DNA from 4 places in the Rossellomorea sp. H136 genome. Region 3 is predicted to be linked to each of the others. Evidence: riboswitches for the same ligand, from Rfam matches in the RefSeq annotation. Region 3 holds a riboswitch; each other region holds the start of a gene.
The links. A riboswitch is a leader RNA that binds a small molecule or an ion and turns the genes downstream of it on or off. The one in region 3 is predicted to bind cyclic di-GMP.
Positions count from the first base shown of each region.

Region 1: another riboswitch for cyclic di-GMP. It lies ahead of ACYH0O_RS22525 (histidine kinase N-terminal domain-containing protein); the one in region 3 lies ahead of ACYH0O_RS16530 (anti-repressor SinI family protein).
Region 2: another riboswitch for cyclic di-GMP. It lies ahead of ACYH0O_RS22045 (hypothetical protein); the one in region 3 lies ahead of ACYH0O_RS16530 (anti-repressor SinI family protein).
Region 4: another riboswitch for cyclic di-GMP. It lies ahead of ACYH0O_RS01090 (EAL domain-containing protein); the one in region 3 lies ahead of ACYH0O_RS16530 (anti-repressor SinI family protein).

Region 1 is NZ_CM166371.1:4,477,719-4,481,384, forward strand. Features, by position in the region: gene ACYH0O_RS22525 (histidine kinase N-terminal domain-containing protein) at 1-960, opposite strand, end outside; cyclic di-GMP riboswitch class I at 1,173-1,258, opposite strand; gene ACYH0O_RS22530 (LamG-like jellyroll fold domain-containing protein) at 1,969-3,666, opposite strand, start outside.
Region 2 is NZ_CM166371.1:4,369,664-4,373,329, forward strand. Features, by position in the region: gene ACYH0O_RS22030 (hypothetical protein) at 1-254, opposite strand, end outside; gene ACYH0O_RS22035 (type B 50S ribosomal protein L31) at 315-560, opposite strand; gene rpsN (30S ribosomal protein S14) at 588-857, opposite strand; gene ACYH0O_RS22045 (hypothetical protein) at 1,054-1,335, opposite strand; cyclic di-GMP riboswitch class I at 1,419-1,510, opposite strand; gene ACYH0O_RS22050 (murein hydrolase activator EnvC family protein) at 1,689-3,029, opposite strand; gene ftsX (permease-like cell division protein FtsX) at 3,069-3,666, opposite strand, start outside.
Region 3 is NZ_CM166371.1:3,221,965-3,225,630, reverse strand. Features, by position in the region: gene ACYH0O_RS16535 (peptidoglycan DD-metalloendopeptidase family protein) at 1-657, shown strand, start outside; gene ACYH0O_RS16530 (anti-repressor SinI family protein) at 801-932, opposite strand; cyclic di-GMP riboswitch class I at 962-1,048, opposite strand; gene ACYH0O_RS16525 (S8 family peptidase) at 1,653-2,585, shown strand; gene ACYH0O_RS16520 (hypothetical protein) at 2,652-3,275, shown strand.
Region 4 is NZ_CM166371.1:192,715-196,380, reverse strand. Features, by position in the region: gene ACYH0O_RS01095 (ABC transporter permease subunit) at 1-456, opposite strand, end outside; gene ACYH0O_RS01090 (EAL domain-containing protein) at 596-1,306, opposite strand; cyclic di-GMP riboswitch class II at 1,364-1,444, opposite strand; gene ACYH0O_RS01085 (DNA-3-methyladenine glycosylase) at 1,544-2,128, opposite strand; gene ACYH0O_RS01080 (DmpA family aminopeptidase) at 2,252-3,304, opposite strand; gene ACYH0O_RS01075 (CAP domain-containing protein) at 3,480-3,666, shown strand, end outside.

The DNA of each region.
Region 1 (3,666 bases), 1.3 Mb from region 3:
AATGGCTTCGATGGTCTCCTCTTTGATCCGCGGGCCATTATTGGAGATTTGAAGATTTGTTTTACCTGCTTCTTCTTCGCATGAAACCGTGATTTGACGTTGTCCCTCAACTTCCTGAAGGGCATCAATGGAGTTCATGATGAGGTTAAGAAAGACCTGTCTAAGCTCATCCCTATTTCCCAACACCTTTATGTCAGCATCGCACTGAAAGTCAATGGATACATCACCATCCAGAAGGCTCGGATACAGAAATTCAATGGTCTCTTCCAGATGTTCTGTAAGGATGATCTCTTCCCTGGTACTCTCAATCAAATCCTTTCTCGACACATGCAGGAATTGGGAGATCCGGTAATTCAATTGCTCCAGCTCATGCTGCATAATATCCAAGTAAGGTAAGTCTGGATAACCGTTTTGCAAGAGCTTGGTAAACCCGATGATCGACGTGAGGGGGTTTCTGAATTCATGGACGAAGCTTGAGCTCATCTGTCCCAGGATCGTCAGCCGCTCTTTATGGGTTTGATCGATATACAACTCCTTTTCCTGAAGCTGCTGTTCTTTAATTTCCGTGTATTTTCTAACGGCTAAGTAGGAAAAACGGTCGAAAAGCGCGTTGATTTCTTCAATGATGGGCTGCAATTCCCGAAGTTCAATTCCTGAATTACTCACCCATTTGATAATAATACTTTTCCCGACATTTACGTTATAGACAAACTCACTTATATTCACGTTAGCGTTTACCCGTTCCAGGGCGGTCTTGTAGGCGAGATAAGTAATTTCCTGTTCACTGAGAGGTGTTTCAATGGCACGCTTTACTAACTGAAACATTTTAACCCCATTGTTCAACACTTCTTCTTTATATAGATCATTATCTGAAATGACGACACTCTTACGCCAATTATGTAAAAATTCGTCTGAATGATTTTCAAGAAATTCTATTAGTATGACAGAAGCACTAGTCATCAAAATGGCAGTCCCTTCATTCCGGTTATTGTCGAAATATTCATTGATATTACTATAACAGAAAATAGGGGATAGGGTGAGAGCCATTTGATAATTTAATACCATGAGGAGCATGGTAAGGGATGAAAAATAAAAGGCATAAATCTGTTAAAATATTAATGAAGGAAAAATTCAGGAAAGTATCTTGATTAACTTGTGTAAATATTTGCGTACACGGTAACTGGCTGGCATTATCTTGTAGACTTAAGCCCCTATAGCTTTGCGTCGCCATTTTTCAATGGGTTTGCCTTTATCGCACGCGTTTTAGAAGTATTTAATATATTAGTTTTAAAAAATACGTTTCCTTGGTTTTTGGAGGACCTTCATAAAGATACTATTTTCTTCTGATTTAAAAATTTTAATCCCCACTATCTTTAATGGTGTCCATATTTCTTTCATATAATATCCAGGCATTCGCCATCCCCCTATTAATCTAAATATTAACAAATATTACTTGTATTTACATTATATAAGAAAAATCAGAATAATCTATATTTTAGGTAAAAATACTTATCGACAACTTTCTCACTTTGGAACTAATCACTTCATACTAATAAGATTTCTTGACTTTCAATTGACTAGATACCCACACCGATGTGCCTATGAAATGGCTTTTTCGTCACTCTTCCATTTCTGCGAAACCAAAAATCCATTCGAAAACCACCCAGTCCTTTTCCAAATTCTTGATCTCGAAAGGAAAGATAGTTTGAAATTCACCGATCATAAATTCTCACATATGGGTATGTATAACGATGTTGTTTTTATTTACTCAAGAAAACGCAGAAAATATACTATATAGTATTAGTTTGTTTACTTTCATATAATCCTTACATCCCTTTCCATAGATGCCCGCTTAAGCCAATCGCTTTGACTCTGACTCTGAGGAGATTACGGAGCATAGATTTGCATTAAAAAAGCATGAAATTATGTATTCATGCTTTTGTATTTATTCAGATCCAAACCCAAATATCACTGGTCAACAAAATCAAAACGCTCTTCAAAATCAAATGGTACTTTGAATTGATCGCGCACCCCCGTTAAATACGCTACATCAAAATACGTTTTCTGCGGCCTCGGCAGTTTATCCACCCATGGGGAATAGGTCTTAAACGAAATCATCTCGTCTGCTTCATCGAATTCTGCAAACCTCATCCATCCATTGCCCCCGTGATAGCTTGACTGGTAGTCGACAAGCATTTGTAAAACGGGATTACCTGCTGCATTTTGTTTCATTCTGTGAATGGAGCCATGGTGATGTCCATTGACTGTCATAAATACCTGGTTAAATGGATGGACCAGTTCATCCCAGGCCAATGTCCCCCTCTCTGTCTCCATGGGAGTGACTCCCTCCATGTCGAGGATTTGATGAGAAAGAAGGATGGTCGGTGTTTTTGGGTGTGCTTTTAGAACCTTCTTCGCCCAAGGAATGTCCTTTTTCATATGTTCCATGTCGAGGGATAGAAATAAGTAATGATAACTTCCCGCTTTAATGATGGAATACGAACTATATCCAGTAGGGGAAGAACCTTTATAATACGATTTGTCCGAAAAACGCCCTGATCCATAATATTTAAGATAAGGATCTCCTTTACCGTAGTCATGATTCCCGGCAATCGTCACGTACGGAGCCTTTCTTTTGTCGAGGAAACCGACGCTTGTAGACGAGTGCACCCATTCCTCCAACGAGTCGCTTTGATCGACCATGTCTCCTAAGAAAGCGGTCATAGCGATGTTTAACCTTTCATATCTCTTTGAAATCCATCTCATTTGCTCTTTGAAAATCTCTGGCTTATATCGCACCGTTTTTTGTGGATCCGGGACAAAAAGAAAGGAATAATTCTTCTTCTTGGTTCGTAAGGATTGATATTGATTGGATCCATTTTTGACGTGGTCACCGGGCTTATGTTGGATAAGCCAGTCTTCTTTTGGAAGAGATCGATTGGCTATGCGGATTTCCTGTAAATTCCCTGCAAACAAAGCATCTGCTTTATTCTCTTTTTCTGATGCCCCGACATACCATCCCTTTCCTTTTACCAAATCAATCCCGGTCATTTCAGCAGTGGAGTGCCGAAAGTCGGCCTCTCCATTTATATAGATGCTAGTATTCTTCCCGTCATTGACGACCGCTACATGATACCAGTCTTCTTCACTATCAAGGGCAAGGGACCAATCTGTCTCGGTGCGTTGAAGATTTATGGGATGACTGGCCCAATGGACTTGTTTATAGTCGGATACAGATAAGTTGGAACGTTGCCCACCCCTTGACATAATGCCCATTCCACCGTGGTCTTTCGGAGAGAACTGTTTCGGCAGTTTGAATATGGCCTCGATCGTATATCCGTTTTTAAAACGATTATGATTCAAAGGGGCATTTTTACCGGTTTGAAAATATTGACCTCCAGCATCACTTTTTTTGTGATTAAATTGTAAGGTCTGAACCTCATCCTTTTGTTCGTAATCTTCTTCCGACCAGCGGATGAAAGGAAGTTTTTGATTGGAGTCTTCAAGGTTGATTAACCGGAGATGATTGCCGTTCCCACTTACATCTTTCATCACTAGATCCTTCCCGGTGATGGTTCCGGATTGAATATAATCCTTCGAGAAGATCCAATGGGCGGCGATGGCTGTAGAAGGACCTCTCTCTTCCATGTCCCGTCCTGAAATGAC
Region 2 (3,666 bases), 1.1 Mb from region 3:
TCTAATCTCGTATTAATCTCTTGTTCGATATCCCTCATCCGTTTCATCAGCTCTCCAAAGCTCATGTTAAAATGAGAGGCTGCCTGTTGATGAGGAGAATGTTTCACAAGTAAGGCCATAAATTCCTCTGACGTCTCGGATCGGCTCGCCAATTCATCTTCAAGACCGACTACATATTGATAGATGTCCCTTTTTCCCTTAGGCAGGCCTTCAACAATATCCCTTGCGACAATTTCCATTAAATGTTCGTTCATCGTAGTCACCTCGGCATAAGTCTATACCTCAAACTATTCTTTCTGACAGCAATAAATTCACTATTTCATGTTGTATTTTTTCAAGAAGCGTTCTGCACGGCCTCCACGATCTGAGAACTTCTGTCGTCCTGTATAAAAAGGATGCGTGTCTGAACTTACTTCTACTTTTAATAAAGGATACGTTTTCCCGTCTTCCCACTCAATCGTTTCATTGGATGTTTTTGTAGATCCTGTTAAAAAGGAAAAACCGCTGTTCGTGTCCATAAATACCACCTGTTGATACTCAGGATGAATTTCTTTTTTCATTCTTACTCCTCCTTATAGTTTCGTGGATTACCAGCTTGATTTTTTGACTCCGGGTATCTGCCCTTTATGAGCAAACTCCCTAAAAGCGATACGGGACATCTTAAATTTACGGAGATACCCCCTCGGTCTCCCTGTCACTTCACAACGACTATTTATTCGTGTCGGTGAGGAATCCCTCGGCAGCTTTCTTAACGCTTCATAATCACCATTCTCCTTTAACTCCCTGCGCAAATCTGCATATTTCCGAACAAGCTCCTGACGCTTCTTCTCTTTTACTACCTTTGATTTTTTAGCCAATTTGATTCACTCCTTTTTTGTTAATCGTAATGATTACGTTTTATAACGCATATGGTTATTAAACCATACTCTTTTTCTTTTTGCAATGATATTTGCCTACAACCTGCAGGAGAGTACTCCCCGACTTACACACTACTGTTGAAACATAAATAAAACCGAATGCCATTCGAGACCGGCATTCGGTTTTTATGTATTCTTATGCTGCTTTCAATCCCTCTAAAATAAGCATAAAATATTTAACTGTATCTCCGTTTCGACGATTGATTATATCAATATCGGCTAGAATTTTTTTAACCTCTTCAGCACCCAGACTCTGGATAAGCATTTCACTGATTTCTTCTGCTGTATATTCACCAACATAGGTATGCTTTAATGCAGTACGGTTCCTTCTACAAAAACTTCTTAATTGCCTTTTTAATTCAGTCGATTCCAACATCATCATCCTTACTACAGATTCAAATCCTACTATAATGGACATATAGATAAAAAAATCCCACCAGAATGGCAGGCAAAATGATACTAATAAAACGTCCTAATTAGTATTCATTGTAATCCATTATTTTCGGGAACCCGGTGATCATTATTGTATTATAAAAAATGGAAGACCCGTGGTTTTGCGTCCTAATCTTTCAATTAGATTGCCTTTACGAAGGACTATACAAATCATTATTTTAATATTTAGGTAATATAGTTGTCATTATACTAGAAGGAAAAGGATATGAAAACAGTCATGAGAATAATATTCCATTCCATTTCCTTACATATTAATGTAATGCTGGCCAAATAAAGATATCCAATAAAAGAAACCCCGCACATGGCGGGGTTTTCTAATTAAAAGTTAATATATTGACGTGGGTTTACAGCATTTGATTTAGATGCATTCCAAGAACCTGCATGAAGCTCAAAGTGTAAATGCTGTCCGAAAGAATATCCTGTGTTACCCATGTAACCGATTCTGTCACCTTTGTTGACTGCTTGTCCAGTGCTTACTGATGAAGAAGCCATGTGGGCATAAACCGTTGTGAACGTTTGACCATTGATTGAGTGAGTGATGTAAACGACATTTCCATAGCTTGAGCTATAGTGGCTCTTGATGACATATCCATCAGCTGCTGCTGAGATTGGAACACTGCCTCTTGCCGCGATATCCGTACCATAGTGGAAACGTTTCTTACCGTTTAATACATCCCAGCCGAAGTTTGTTGTAATCGTTCCAGAAGCTGGGGCTGTCCATGCACCAGCACTTACTGGAGCACTTGGAGCTGTATCAGCAGGAGAAGAACCGCCGCTGCTGTTTGTTGCTTGTTGTTGTGCTGCTGCACTTTTTGCCGCTTCAGCCTCCGCTTGACGCTTGCGTTCGATTTCACGCTGGCGTGCAAGTTCCGCTAAACGTGCTTGTTCAGCCTGGATTTCACCTTCAAGCTGGTGTTCCATTTTAGAAAGCTCATCAGATTCAGTTTGAAGATCTTTTTTCTCCACTTCCAAAGATGCCTGCTGAGCTTCTAGCTGCTTGAATAAATCCGCTTTTTTAGCTTTTTGACTATCAAGATCTTTTTTCAGAGATTCTAGACTTGCTTTAGTAGACTCTAATTCTGCAAGCTTGCCTTCTACTTCTTCTTGTTTCTTTTCTAATTTAGCCTGATCACGTTTTTGTTCGTCCATGATTTTCTTATCTGCACTAACAATCGTGTTCACTGCTGTTACACGGTTGATGAAGTCACCGAAGCTGTCCGCCCCAAGTAATACATCAAGATAATTTGCAGAGCCGCCTTTTTCCTGGATCGCCCGGGCACGTTCTTTTAATAGTTCGTTACGCTCTTCTATCTTTTGCTTTAGAACTTCAATTTCTTCTTTAAGTTTATTGATTTCTTCAGTTGTTTCGTCAATCTCTTTTGATTTATCGGCAATCTTTGTTTCAGTATCTTTTAATTTTGTACTGATTTCAGCAATCTGTGATTGAATTTCTTGTTGTTTATTGATGTTTTGGTTAATTTGTGATTTTTTCTCATTAATCTTGCCATTGATTTCCTCTTTTTTAGAAGAAATGCCTTCTTGTTGCTTCTGTAATTCCTCCACGGAGGAATGAGCGTTAGCAGTTGTCCCTAACGTTGGTAGACTTCCGATTGTTAATGCTGCTGCAATTGATAATGATATGAAATACTTCTTGTTCAAGCGGCATGCTCCTTTCAGCTTCTATCAACCTATCAAATTTTACACTTTTAAGAATTTACGTACAGACATAAAGCTTCCCCAAGCCCCGATCAAGCAACCCATTAATAGAATCAATCCGTTTACTTGATAGATAAAGGGGGTAAAATCTAATATCTGAATAAAATGGTTTTGTAGTTTTGGTTTAATAAATTCATAAGCATAGTAGTAACTTGTTGTGACAAGAGCGATCGGGATAATAGAACCTAAGATTCCAAGCCATAATCCTTCTAGAATGAATGGCCAGCGTACAAACCAGTTGGTTGCACCCACGAGTTTCATTATCTCGATTTCCCTTCTTCTGGCGACAATGGTGATTTTTATTGTATTCGAGATGAGGAACATGGCGGTAAACAATAGACCGATGATTAACACTAATCCAACGTTTCGACTCATTTCCAGTACATTAAACAATCTTTCTATCTTCGCTTCACCATAAAGTGCTTCGTTCACACCCTCATACTTGCTGACTTCAGCAGCGATTTTCCCAGTATCACGGGGATCTTCCGCTTTTACGATAAATACATCGTATAATGGATTATCCTGTTCGAATAACCTGAAATCGTCTCCTAAATCCTTTACCAGATTTTGAAGCTCTTCT
Region 3 (3,666 bases):
TCCAAGTCTTATTTATCATCCTCATACGGTGAGTGTGTCCGTATTATTCATGAAATTAATGGTCAAACATGGGAATCTCTTTATGCACACATGAGAACCGGATCGAGAAAGGTTAGCGAAGGAGATCATGTTAAACAGGGACAACCTATCGGTATCATGGGAAACACTGGTTATTCTTTTGGTCAACATCTTCACTTCGAGTTGCACAAAGGCAGGTGGGATATTAAAAAGAGTAAAGCTGTGGATCCATTAAAATATCTTTTGAAAGACCTTTCTCCATCATCTTCTCCAAGCTTATACACGGTAAAGTCCGGTGACACACTGTGGGAGATTGCTCAAGATAATAACCTATCAGTAAGTGAATTGAAATCCCTAAATGGGTTAATATCAGATGTCATCTACCCAGGAGAAAATTTAACTTTGAAAAATTCATCTTATGTGGGGAAGAGAGCTGAGTGTAGGGTATCAAAATTACGATTTTATTCCAGGCCATCGTGGGATGATAAATTTGTAGTGGATTATTTAACAGAAGGATATGGTTTTCCAATCATCGTAAGAAAATTGAAAGTGGATGATGCTTATCAATTTGAAGTGGAAAATTCAAAGGGTAAAACTTTCTATGTAACAGCCAATGAAAAATATATTCGTGTTGAATAAGTTTAATAATAATTACAGATAATAAAATAGAGCACATAGTAAAAACCTTCATAGCTTTTATGTTGCCTTCTCTAGAATACCTGGAGAAGGTCTTTCTTTTCCAATTTTTATACAAAGAACGAAGCAAGTAAATCATCTTGACCTCATAGAGGACGAGATGATTTATTTAGAAATTCTCTAATTTCATCAACTGAAATTCCTAGATTGCGAGCCTCAAAAATGAGTTCAATCCATTCTTGATCTAGTTCATTTTCACAAGTATTTGCAGTAGTCAATATATTACCCTCCTAAAATATGTACTATTCTAGGTAGCTCAGCCGTCATCGCTGTTTATTAACTTAGACCTGTAGCTTTGCGTCCCAATCTTTCGAAAGGTTTGCCTTTTTTCTAAAACTATACAACTATGTAAAATAATAGTACCATTACTGTTTAACGTAATGAATAAAAAAACAGAAAGTTCGACATATTTTTAGTTTTTGTCGCACTTCGAATGGAGTGTGGGGATATTAAATATTTAAACAGCAAATAGAATACGAAGAGTTAATAATGAACTCGATTTATATATCTCTAACCAATTAGTGTGTTTTTTTCCATTACTTAAATAGATTTTAAATATAATATTGAATACTTGTTCCCTATATAGCAAAATAAACCATCTTTTCGAAATTAAGCATCAAACCAATAATAATCATTACATATCCACCAATGAACAACCCCATTACGATAAACGGGATACAAAGACCGAGAGAATACGCAGTGATATTCAGAAATGTTTGTGTGGGGTTTATTGTTCCAATTTTACTAAAAGAAAACCCTATTACTAGTAATGATGAAAAAATTGTAAGTTTTTAAAATATTCTTCTAGGAATAATTTGACTTTTTTATGGTAAAAGAAGTAAATGTATGTTTAAATATTCCTAGGTAATAGGTAATGGATGGAAACATTACCTATACCTAGTGTAATTTATGGCCATATTTTACAGAAAAATTTTTAAGTGGTGATTATTGTAAAACGCAAAAATTACTTCATATTACTGTTAATCATTACAGTTATAGGAGCATACTTTTTAACTAGTAATCTCTCAAAGTCTAATCAAGTTCTGCCTTGGACGATTGAATACCTAAATGTAGATTCACTGGATGAATTTAATGGAAATAACATTAAGGTAGCCATACTTGATACAGGAATTGATATATCACATCCTGACTTAAAAGGTAAGGTAGTTAAAGAATATAACACTATCTCGCCTGGTAATCCTTCAATTGACGATTCAGGACATGGAACAGCAGTAGCTGGGATTATTGCAGCTATTGATAACCACATTGGGACTAAAGGAATAAATCCTCAGGTGAATTTATATTCTGTAAAAGTTGTAGATAAGAATGGACGAGGTAAGTTAGAAGATCTTATTGAAGGTATTGAATGGTGTATAGATCAAAATGTTGACATTATCAACATAAGTCTAGGGAGATCTCACGGTAATAAATCACTAGAGGCAGTAGTAGAAAAAGCAATAGAAAATGGAATTGTTATCGTAGCATCTTCAGGTAACAATTTTAAAGATGATAGCGATTATCCAGCTGCATATAAAAATGTTATTTCTGTAACAACTGTCGATGAAAAGAATATCCTACCAAGTTTTGTTTCAAAAGGGAAAATTGATTATTCAGCTCCAGGAACGGAAATTCCAATACTTACTCTCGATCATGAAAAAGTTTCGAAGAGCGAAGGTACCTCTTATGCGACTGCTCACTTAACTGGATTAGTTGCTCATGTTTTACAGCGGAATCAAATAGCTCAGACGAATGAAGAGAGTACTGTTGAACAAGTCAATAATGTTTTGAAAAGCTGGTCTAAGGATTTGGGTGTAACAGGAAAAGATAATCTGTTTGGTGAGGGTAGTGTGAGTATTCCAAAATCATCATAAATATTATCTGAAGAGAGATAAAGCAAGCAAAATCAAGAATAATTTTAAAAAAAGGGAGAAAAGAGAATGAAAAAAATTATAGCTAGTCTTTTTACATTAATGCTAATCTTAGGAGTTGTTACTCCTAGCTATGCTGCAGCTAATGAGTCAGAAAAACAATTGAAAAAAATAGAGAAAGAGCAAGAAAAACTTCAAAAAGAGCAAGAAAAAATGATTGAAGATGTTGAGCCGTTTGTTAACGTAACAGAGGATGGTAAATTTGAACTGGTTAATGCTCCAAAAAAATTATTTAAGAAATATGATTTAGCAAAATTAGAAGCACATTTTGTTGAAATGAATAAGCTGGCTGAAGAAGGTTCTGTGACTATTAATGATGATTTAAGTATTGAAGATAATCTTTTTACTATTTCCGCTGTTTATGGAAAATGGACTTATCATTGGTGGGGATATGATAGAAAAATGAGCAATAGCTATGCAAATTGGTATGCAAATGAGTACTTAGATATGATTGCGGCTGGAGGAACTGTAGTAACTGGTGTTGGCGCTTTCTTCCCTCCAGTTGGGGCAGTAGCAGGTATTTCTACGGGTCAATGGTTATTGCTAAAAAATAGAATTAATGCTAATAATAAGGGTAATGGAGTTTATGTAGGGGTAACATGGGCACTTTTCTTTAACGTGGAACCTCTATAAGAAAGAAAGGAGGTAATCCAAGCTGAATACTAGCTTATTAATGACTATTATTCCTGTGTTACTAATCATAATAAGTATTACATTTTTCGTTATATACTTAATAAAAAAGAACAAAAACGAACACAAAAATATAGCGTATAAAGTAGGGTTTTCAATTACTTTTCTTGTTTTGGTAGTTACCTATTATGCTATAGCAAAATAGTAAGTGGAAATTGAAAATAGCCTATGAATCTTCTTGATTCATAGGCTATTTTTCTATTTAAAGCACATTCTTTACAAATAAATTATTGGACATAACTCCACTATTAATAGCTGCTCGATCAAGCTCTAATAATATCTTCTATATCATTCTTTCTATAAGTGCTTTACAACTCTGCCTTTTTCACTAATA
Region 4 (3,666 bases), 1.9 Mb from region 3:
CGTGAAATTCATCAACTCAAAGCCAAAATATTTAATAACATAGACAATGAGAAGCTGGAGCATAAACGCAAACATTAAGTCAGGCACCGTCTCAAAGAGGTTTAATACTTTCTTTAGAGAAGACGTAACCCACCGGGGCAAAAACACTGTGAAGATGGTAAGGATGAATGCTATTCCCAGACCCAAGCCTAAAGCTCCACCGATAATCTGTAAAGAATACAGATAAGGACCCCAAAGCATGTCCAGAAAATCGACGGTTATCCCTTTATATGAATAGCTCCAATTTTCACCGTCTAAAAAAACAAAAACAAACTTATAAAACTCTTCCAAGAAACCGACAAAGTTGTACAGACCCCTCTCCTTAAATACTTCAGGAGCAATACTCACGGCCAAAATACCAATTAACCCGAGAATATAATAGAACATAAATTTCAGCGGAAATGTGAGAAGCCTCATACCCTGATCCCCTTTTTTCTCTTTTTCCTCAGTTTAATGGAAATGTTAAATATTTTCAATTTTATTTTAATTCGGATAATAATACGTCAGATATCCTCGAAAAAAGGTGACTCCTGTATTTCAGAGTCACCATTCTCATTTAAGCCAATAACCGACTCGGCCTTCCCAGATAAAAGCCTTGCCCTATTGTAATCCCAATGTCCTTTGCCACTTGCATATCCTGTTTGGTTTCAATGCCTTCTAACACAATTAACGTATCCTTACCGTAGAATTGATTGAAAAAGGAAAGGAATCGTTGTTTCTTATCGTCTCGAGCTAGGTTCAAAGCAAAATAGCGATCCATCTTAATGATTTCAGGTTCATATTCAATAGATTTCTTGATGGAGGAAGTGCCTTGCCCGAAGTCATCAATCGCATACCAAACACCATATTGCTTAAGTTCTTTGAGAGACTCTTTTAATATTGGATTCTGCCACAGCTCCTCAGCACTCGACTCATTAATCTCCAGAACGAGACGCCCCAATATGTCAGGATGTTTCTTCATGAGATCATAAAAATAGGTATGAAAGCTTGGGTGAAGAATCGTTGTGATATAAATATTAAGAAATAACTTACAGTTCTTCAGTCCATTCTCTGAAAAACTTTCAAGAGCTTTTGAAATGGATAAGGTATCAAGCTTATACAAGATATTCGCTTTTATCGCAGACTGAAAAACATTTTCGGGATTTTCGTTATACTTGTTTCGTAACAGGCCCTCATATGCATAGAGGGTTTGATGCTTGCCCATTTCATATAAGGGCTGAAAATCATGATAAATATAGTCGTTTTGAAAAATAGTAAAGATGTTCATAGGACCCCTATACTCTCTATAGATTATAAAAAAACCACACAAAAACGTATTCCTACGTTCGTATGTGGTCGGTTGCGCTACTAGCTCCCCTAAATGTAAGCGCCCATCTATCATTTAGGTTCAAAGCTCCCATTCGAATTGTCAGTATATGATTTTTCCTTACAAGAAAAATATACCACAAACATAGTACTTATGGGTTATTTTTTTAATTGATTATTAGAAAATTCCCAAAAATGATCATCTTGATACATAAGGATTGTCCTCTACCCAGAACCTCCACGGATAATCTTTGGCTTCCCCTGTGTTATCGATCCCAATTCGTTTTCCTTCCACAATGTCTTCAGGATGGTATCCCTTTGAAATGATGAGAGGGGGTTCCAGAAAGCTGCCTCCGTAATCCTCCATGGAAATGCCTAACGCTTTTGTCAGTTTTCCCGGGCCATTTGTCCAATTTTTTTTCACATGACCTGATCGTCTTCTTTCCATTAGCTCCAAGCCATCAAGGGGTTCGACCGCTCTAATGAGAATCGCTTCGGGTTTTTCTTTTTCCCCACTCACTACATTGACCAGGCAGTGAGTATGCATAACATATGTATAGATTCTGCCGGCTTCATGAAACATGATTTCCGTCCGCTTCGTCCGTCTATTCCCATAGCTGTGAGCCGCCCGATCCTTTGGCCCTAAATACGCTTCCGTTTCCACAATATAACCTGAAGCTGTTCCCTCCTCCGTCTCTTTCACTAACACACATCCCAACAAAGACTTTGCAAGTTCCAAAGTGGGCTGTTGGAAAAACGAAAGAGGCATAGGGGTATAATTCATGACTGTCACTTCCTTCAACCAAATAATTCACGCATATGTATGGTATACCCCATTTAATGGATGGTTAAATAAATTTCCATTAAAGAAATAATACTAAAGAGGTAACGAATAAAGGTTCAGGTCTTATTTCGTCAGTCCATAAACCAAATCTAAAGGTATCGCTTCCACCTTCCGTCCATTCCTGCCCGTTGTGGTTTCCGCTTTACAGAGAGAGTTCCATATGGCTTCTTCTACGCTATCCACTGCCATTTCAAATAGAGTAGAGATGATCGGTCCGTCTTCTTTAATGAAACCGTAAGGAATTGTATTATCACTGGAAGGCTGATGTGGAATGCGGTGAGCTGTAGAAAACGCAAGTACAACATCACCACTCCCATGGGCTGCATACGAACCCGTTCTTGAAAGCCCGAATGAAGCACGTTTCGCCAGTCGTTTAAGCTGTCTTTCATTTAGAGGTGCGTCCGTCGCAAGGATGATCATGATTGATCCATCCGGTGTATTATGATCCTCCAAAGCGTTTTGGATAGGTAACCTTAAATCTTTCCTCTGACCAAAATTCGTTAACACCAGGGCTCCCACCGTATACTTCTCATCTCCAAAGGCACACTCCCTGGAGCTCGTCCCTATACCACCTTTATACCCTAAACAAAGCATTCCCGTTCCCGCTCCTACACAACCTTCTTCTACAGTTCCGGATTGTGCATGAAGAATTGCTTCCCTGGCATCTTCAGGCTTTACATGAAGACCGCGGATATCATTAAGAAACCCATCATTGCATTCTCCCACAATGACATTTACTGTCCCCGTTGTGTCTCCGATTTCAGGTGTTTCGTCCAGCATATATTGAACCGTCCCTTTTAACACATCCCCAACTGAAAGAGTATTCGTCAAGAGAATCGGACTTTCAAGGACACCCAGCTCCTCGATTTGAATCGTCCCGACTGTTTTTCCAAAGCCATTGATCACATGACAACCCGCGCATAGCTTATCACGAAACAGATTGCCATCATGAGGTAAAATCGCCGTTACACCCGTTCGTACCACGTTACCTTCATGCTCATAGTGAAGGGTTTTATGCCCGACCTTCACTCCCTCAATATCGGTAATGCTGTTATACTTCCCACTTGAAAAAGAACCGATACCGACTCCCATTTCCCGTAATCGCTTTCGTTCCATTGATGGAAAACCTCCTTTTTTCTTATCCATACTATTCGGGTTCAAATCACAAAACCCTCTTTAACAAAGAAGCAAACCCTATTATTAACAGTGTAAAGAACACGTAGAAAGTACATATTAAAGACTGTTAAATGCCTACTTATAAAAGGCAATTAAAAATATTGGAGGATCTGACATGAAAAAACGATTTTTTTCCATAACAGCCTGTGCCGTCATCCCGTTTATGCTGATGACTGCCTGTAACAATAATGATGCAAACGATAACCTGATGGATACACAAAACGTGAATTACGATCCTGTTGCCTATGATAACGATGGCAGAGATCGGATGGATGGAATGCAAGGAAACCAAACTCCCCTTC